Regions from separate parts of the Rhodoferax sp. LS1R11 genome, predicted to be linked through region 1. Evidence: riboswitches for the same ligand, from Rfam matches in the RefSeq annotation. Region 1 holds a riboswitch; the other holds the start of a gene.

Region 1 (3,412 bases):
GGATGGTTGCCATGGAGGTGGCAATGGCCATCTTGACGGAGAGGTCTGGTCCAACTCCCCGACCTGACAGGATGATAGTGATGAATGGGACCATCAGCATGCCGCCCCCGATACCCAACAGACCCGCCAGAAAACCAGTACCGAGGCCCAGTAGCGCAAGTTGGGCAATCAGCAGGATTTCAATAGTCATAGGGGGAAGAAGGTAGGTGTCTGCAAGTGCCACCGGACCGGCATCCTGAACCGGGGTTCAGGTGGGCGAGGTCAGCTGGACATTGGGTCCATCTAACGCGAGATGGTCACGCTTGACCAGCGATGTTCCAAGCCCGGGCTCAAAGAGCATTGGTTCAAGAAATATAAAGCCCGGCGTGCACTGCAGACAGAGAATATTGTAGAGCGAGAAGGCGCGACAAAGAAACAAAAACCTTGAAAATCAAATGAGGCGGCCGTCATCGCCGAGCGCAACATCAAGCCGCTCCAGGAGTGATGTCAGCAGTAAATCACCATGGGTATCCGAATCGCGGTGGATTGTTGTCGATTCCTGGCTGGCCGGGCGAGTTGAGCTTGTGGTTGCTGTAGATGTCGCACTTTTGTCGGCCACGTCAAAAGCCAGGTTGAGGGCTGCCAGCACGGCGATGCGGTCACGCGCCTTCACCTTGCCACCGTCGCGGATCTTGCACATGGCTGTGTCCACACGTTCAACGGCTTCCAGCAGGCGAGAGTCACCGCCGTCGGGGCAGCCAAGCAAATAGCTTTGCCCCATGATTTGAACTTCGAGTTGCTTCATGCCGAGCCTTTTTTCATACTGTCAATGGTCGCTTCCGGCAAGCGTTCAAGCAGCGCGTCAACGCGCGCACGGGCGGCACCGAGTCGGGATTTGAGTGAGTCGCGCTCTTGGGTGATGGCTTCGACCTGGGTGTTGAGCAGCGCGTTGGTGCGCTGCAACTCTTCATAACGGACGAGCAGGCGCTCCACACGATCGGCGATTTGGTCGATTTGGGATTGGTTCGACATAGGGCTAGCATTGTAGGGTTTGCGACAGCAACCGGCTGTAAAATACGTACGTTGGTGCTCGCGGTGTGGTTCACACGCCGCAGTTCAACGGGAAGCAGGAGGGTGCTGCTGGCAACAGCAAACCTAACCTGCGCTGCCCCCGCAACGGTAAGTGGACGAATCTTCGGATTCTGCTTCCATCACAGCCACTGAACGTTTTGAACAAGCGTTTGGGAAGGCGATGGAGGTTGTTCCACCAGCCCGGATACCGGCCAACAAGGTGATTGCACGCTTGCGTTCAATCGTGACGCCAATGCGCTGTCGGGGACGACGGTGACGGCTTTTGTTGATTGTTCATTTCCATGAAAACCTGTATTTTTCCCATGCGTGTCAATGCACGCTATTCCCTGTCCGCTTTTTCACTCGCGCTTGTTGCTGCCTTTCCTGGTGTCTCGCTGGGTCAGACTTCCCCCTCGCTGAAAGATGTTGTTGTAGCAGCTACGCGCTTTCAGTCTGAAGCGGCTACCTTGCCATTTGGTGTCAGTGTGATTACGAAGGACGATATTGCCCGCTCGGGCGTATCTACGGTGAACGAAGCCGTGATCAAGCTGCTTGGCGTTCCCGGCCGCGTTGACTTCTACGGCGGCGGCGACTACGGTTTGGATCTTCGCGGCTTTGGCACGACTGCAGGCAACAATCAAGTCGTGGTTGTGGACGGCATCAAAATCAATGAAGCCGATACCAGCGGTAGCCGCTTGGCAGGCATTGCGATCAATTCCGTGGAGCGCATCGAAGTGTTGCGCGGCAGCGGTTCTGTCTTGTACGGCGAAGGGGCAACCGGCGGGGTGATCGTGATTACGACCAAGGCAGGGCGTGGATTAGAGCGCAAAAATTCTGCTGAAATTTATGCGGCAACGGGCAGCTACGGGTTGAACGAAGTTCGAGCCAATGGCACATTGGCATCGGGTGGTTTTTCGCTTGATCTGGCGGCTAATAAGCGCCAGGCTGACAATCACCGTGACAATTTCAAGTCAGATGTCGAGGGTAACTCGGTGCAGGCGCAGTGGAGCAATGACTGGTTGCGTGTGGGGGCCAGTCAGGCCAACGACATGCTCGACAGCGGATTGCCAGGTTCGTTGACTGCCGCCCGATACGAATCCAACCCAACGCAGACAACGAATCCCACCAAAACAGGGGCCATCAAAAACACCCGTCAAACATTGTTTGCAAGCGCCGAATTGGGCGCATGGCAAGTGGGCTTGGATGCCGGGCAACGAACCAAGAGCCTCGATAGCTTGAGCAGTGGCGTGTCCACGTACCGCTATGACGTTGACGCCAACACCTTGGCCTTGCGGGCAAAAAACGAAGCTCGCTTGGGCGGCCTTGGGAACGTGTTGACGTTCGGGCATGACCAGTCAGACTGGAAGCGTACGGTGCCCGGGACTTTTGGTTCCGTGTCGCAGCAAAAAAGCAGTGCTTTGTATGTTCAGGATCAGGTGACACTTGCTTCCGGTACGCGCTTGTCTGCAGGCTATCGGTCCGAGAATATCAAACAAAGCGATACCTACAACGCCAGCACCGATCAGGACCAATCTGCCTGGGAGTTGGGCATTACCCAGCCTCTGAATGAGAAATGGTCAGTCTATGGCCGGGTGGGCAGCAGCTATCGTCTGGCTAATGTTGATGAACTGGGCTTTACCTTGCCCGGTGCAGTGTTGCAACCACAAACGTCACGCGATGTGGAGTTGGGTAGCCGCTGGAAATACGCTGGCGGCCAGGTTGAATTGCGTTACTACAGGAACAACCTGAGCAATGAGTTGGGATATGACCCGACTGTGGCGAATGTGAATTCCTTCAACGGATTCGGTGCCAATGTGAACTTTGAGCCTACCCGGCGTCAAGGCCTGGAGCTGGAAGCCCGTCATGACTTGAGCAAAACAGTGGGCTTGCAAGTCAATGCCGGCCTTCGTGAAGCAAAGTTCACCCAGGGCGCGCATAACGGCAAAAACGTGCCGCTGGTGGCCGGTACGACCCTGGCATTGCGCACAGACTGGCGTCCTGCGCCCGCGCATTCTGTGAATGCCGGGGTGGTGTGGGTTTCGTCCCAACACGTGGATTACAACAACGCATGCACGATACCCAGCTACGCGACAGTGGATGCGCGTTATGCCTACCAACTGCGCAATGTTGAGTTGTCATTGGGCATGAACAACTTGTTGGATGCCAAGTACTACACCCAGGCATTCACGTGCACGGCAGGCGTGACCAATGGAATTTACCCGGAAGCCGGGCGTGCTTTCACCGCTGCATTGCGCGTCAAGTTCTGAGTTTTTTGACGTTATGACGCTTTGCCCCGCCATCCTCATCGCCGCCCCCGCCTCCGGCCAGGGCAAGACCACCGTGGCGGCGGCTTTGGCGCGGC
Region 2 (3,412 bases), on a different contig from region 1:
AGGCCAGTCGCCCGGTCGTGATAGCCGCAGCAATACCCGCGGGCACGCCGTAACCCATGGCGCCGTTGGTCGGTGCAAGTTGCGTCTTGAAGCCTTTGACCAACCCGTGATGTTGATAAAACCGATGCATCCAGCTCGCAAAATTGCCCGCACCGTTGGTCAACACGGCGTCCTCCGGCAGATGTTTTTGCAAGGTCGCAACAAGGGCTGGCATGTCAATATCACCCGGCAAGACCTGCGGCACGAGGTTGGCCTGATAGTCATCCTGACAAGCTTGTGTCCACGCCTCCCATGCCACAGCCACAGGCGCCGACAACACTTCAAGAGAACGGGCTGCCGCGTTCATGGTGGCATTGATGGCGAGGTCCGCCTGATACACCCGGTTGAGCTCTTCAGCACTGGCATGAATGTGCACCAGCTTTTGCTTCGGCCGCGGCGCTGTCAGCAAGGTGTAGCCACCCGTTGTCATTTCCCCCAAACGCGGGCCAATCGCAATGACCAGATCACTGTCCTTGATGCGCTGTGCAATCCTGGGATTCAAGCCGATGCCCACATCGCCCGCATACTGCGGATGAAAGTTGTCAAACGTGTCCTGAAAGCGAAAGGCATTGCCCACCGGCAGCTTCCAGTTCTCGGCAAAGCGCTGCAGGGCCTGCGCGGCCTGGACCGTCCATCCGCCCCCCCCGGCGATCACAAACGGTCGCTCTGATTTCAATAGCATCTCCCGCAAGGTGCGCAAGGACCCCGGGTCACTCCAGGCTTCAACAGCTGCAACTCGCGGCAGGGCTTGTGGCCATTCGCTGGTGGATGGATGCGCAACCACAGGCTGCGCCAACATGTCTTCGGGCAGCACCAAAACCACCGGTCCAGGCCGTCCGTTCATCGCGGTTGCGAAGGCGCGCGCCACGTATTCGGGAATGCGGTGTGCGTGGTCAATTCGTTCTACACGTTTGGCAAAACCTTTGGTGCTGGGCCCGAAGAAGCTCTGGTAGTCCACCTCCTGAAAGGCTTCCCGATCACGCGTATCGCTGGCTACATCGCCCACAAAAAGCACCATGGGTGTTGAGTCCTGAAATGCAGTATGAACACCGATCGAAGCATTGGTTGCACCCGGTCCGCGGGTGACAAAACAGACCCCCGGTCGTCCGGTCAGCTTGCCGTGCGCCTCGGCCATGAAAGCAGCGCCGCCTTCCTGGCGATTGATGATGAAGCGAATGTCGTCACGGTGAAGGTGAAAGCCATCCAGCACAGCCAGATAGCTCTCACCAGGCACACCAAACGCATGGGTAACGCCTTGGGCGACAAGGCATTCGACCAGAAGATGGCCCGCAATTTTTGAAGAATCTTTTTGAGTCATGTCAGCTATTTTGCCCTTGCAACCCGGCCCATGCTGACGACCGGCAAGTCACATCACATTCTGACCATCCCAATTTCACTGCTACACTTTCAGCACGTTATCAGGTGTCTTGCAGGCTTGGGTCTGCAGGATTAAACGGGAAGTCGGTGCGCAGAGGTTTGTCATGAACCCCCGCAATGCCGACGCTGCCCTCGCAACGGTAAACGAGTCAAAGCCAGACCAATCACCACTGTGCACATGCATGGGAAGGTGGTCTAGCAAAGGAGCTGACGCTTCTTAACTCGTGAGCCCGGAGACCGGCCTGGTTTTTTGAGCGTGATCTTGCGATGGGCAAGGGTCAGCGGGCCATGTTTTACAGCGTTCTCTCGGGCATTGATGTCCTAGACCTGCGTTGTTTCGAAACTTTGGCTCTCTTCCCTGTTCCCCTTCCTTTCGCAAGCTCACGCCTGTTGTTCAGTCACGCGATGGGCGTGGAAGGGATGCGATGTTGAATCAACGCTTGAAAGTGTTGGGCCCATGAGCACGGGCACCGTTTGGTTTGTGGGTGCAGGCCCAGGCGACCCCGACCTGATCACGGTCAAGGGACGTGACCTGATTGCGCGCGCTGGCGCTATTTTGTTCGCAGGCTCCCTCGTGAACGCCGCGGCTACGCGCTGGGCACCCCAAGGGTGCACCATTGCGGACTCCAAGGACATGACGCTGGAGCAAATGGCCGCCTGGTTGATTGCGCAAGCCCGCCTGCACGACACGGTGATCCGCTTGCAAACGGGGGACCCAACCCTGTATGGCGCCCTGATTGAGGTGGTGCAACCGCTGGATGCTGCATGTGTGCCGATACAGGTGGTACCGGGTGTGTCTTCGGCCATGGCTTCAGCCGCAGCCGCCGTTGAAAGCCTGACCCTGCCCGAAGTCACACAAACCATGATCTTCACCCGGGTAGAAGGCCGCACGCCCATGCCCGAGGGCGAATCACTGGAGGCCCTCGCGGCACACCACAGCACGCTGTGCATTTTTCTGAGCATCACGCTGCTGGGCCGCGTAACCCAAGCCCTGACCGCCGCAGGATGGGCCAATGACGCGCCGATGGTGGTGGTGCACAAGGCAAGTTGGCCAGGCGAAGAGAAAATTATTCGAGGCACCGTGGCCACGATCCAAGCTTTGTGTCGCGAGGCCAAGATCGTCAGCCAGTCCATGATCATCGCCAGCCCGACGCTGGGTGCCCGCCACTGGGCAACGCTGGCCAAGTCCAAGCTGTACGACTCCAGCTTTACCCACCGGTTTCGCCATGCAAGCGCGGTCCCTGCGGAGGACGCCCACCCTTACTCGCCCTATTCACCTCTCACTCCCACCGAAATCTCGGAGATACCATGACAACAGACACCATTCTTCTTGTGGGCCACGGCTCACGCGAAAAATCAGGCAACGATGAGATTGAAGCATTCGCACAGCAGTGGCGCCTGCGCCAGCCGAACTGGCGCATTGAAATCTGCTTCATCGAATTTTCAGAAACCACCATGAGCGAAGGCCTGCGCCGGGCCGCCACGGACGCACAACGGGTGATGGTGGTACCACTGATTCTGAACGCGGCAGGGCATGTCAAGATGGACATCCCCCAAGCCATTGACGGTGCGCGGCTCAAGTTTCCGGGCGTGCAGTTTGTGTACGCACCGCACCTCACCGCCTGTGATCACATTCTCTCGATTGTCAAACGTCGTCTCAAAGGAGCCATGCAGGCGCTCGACATGCCAGACCCCACGACCACCGGCATTGTCCTTTTGGGACGTGGTTCATCTGACCGGCAGGCCAATGGTGAGATGGCCAAAATGGCCCGCTGGGTGATGGAAGAGACGGACCACGAACTGGTGGATCTGGCCTTCACAGGCATCACCTACCCCCGCCTCGAAAAAGCAGTTCAACGGCAAAGCCTGTTGGGCATGACGCAAGTCGTGGTGTTGCCCTACTACCTTTTCAATGGAACCCTGGTTGAGCGCATCACCAAGCAGGTGGCCAACCTCCAGATGCAGTACCCCACGATACGATTCACCTCGACAACGT

The links. Region 1 has a riboswitch for cobalamin ahead of AC097N_RS17515 (TonB-dependent receptor). Riboswitches for the same ligand answer to the same signal wherever they lie in the genome.
Region 2: it holds a riboswitch for cobalamin, as region 1 does, so the genes downstream of both, cobM (precorrin-4 C(11)-methyltransferase) here and AC097N_RS17515 (TonB-dependent receptor) in region 1, are expected to answer to the same signal.

The regions. Positions count from the first base shown of each region.
Region 1 is NZ_JBWMAW010000017.1:12,696-16,107, forward strand. It holds gene AC097N_RS17495 (sulfite exporter TauE/SafE family protein) at 1-190, opposite strand, end outside; RNA gene ssrS (6S RNA) at 204-382, opposite strand; gene AC097N_RS17505 (cell division protein ZapA) at 431-784, opposite strand; gene AC097N_RS17510 (DUF904 domain-containing protein) at 781-1,011, opposite strand; cobalamin riboswitch at 1,047-1,281, shown strand; gene AC097N_RS17515 (TonB-dependent receptor) at 1,353-3,317, shown strand; gene AC097N_RS17520 (cobyrinate a,c-diamide synthase) at 3,331-3,412, shown strand, end outside.
Region 2 is NZ_JBWMAW010000015.1:73,651-77,062, forward strand. It holds gene AC097N_RS16735 (thiamine pyrophosphate-binding protein) at 1-1,357, opposite strand, end outside; cobalamin riboswitch at 1,443-1,676, shown strand; gene cobM (precorrin-4 C(11)-methyltransferase) at 1,874-2,728, shown strand; gene AC097N_RS16745 (sirohydrochlorin chelatase) at 2,725-3,412, shown strand, end outside.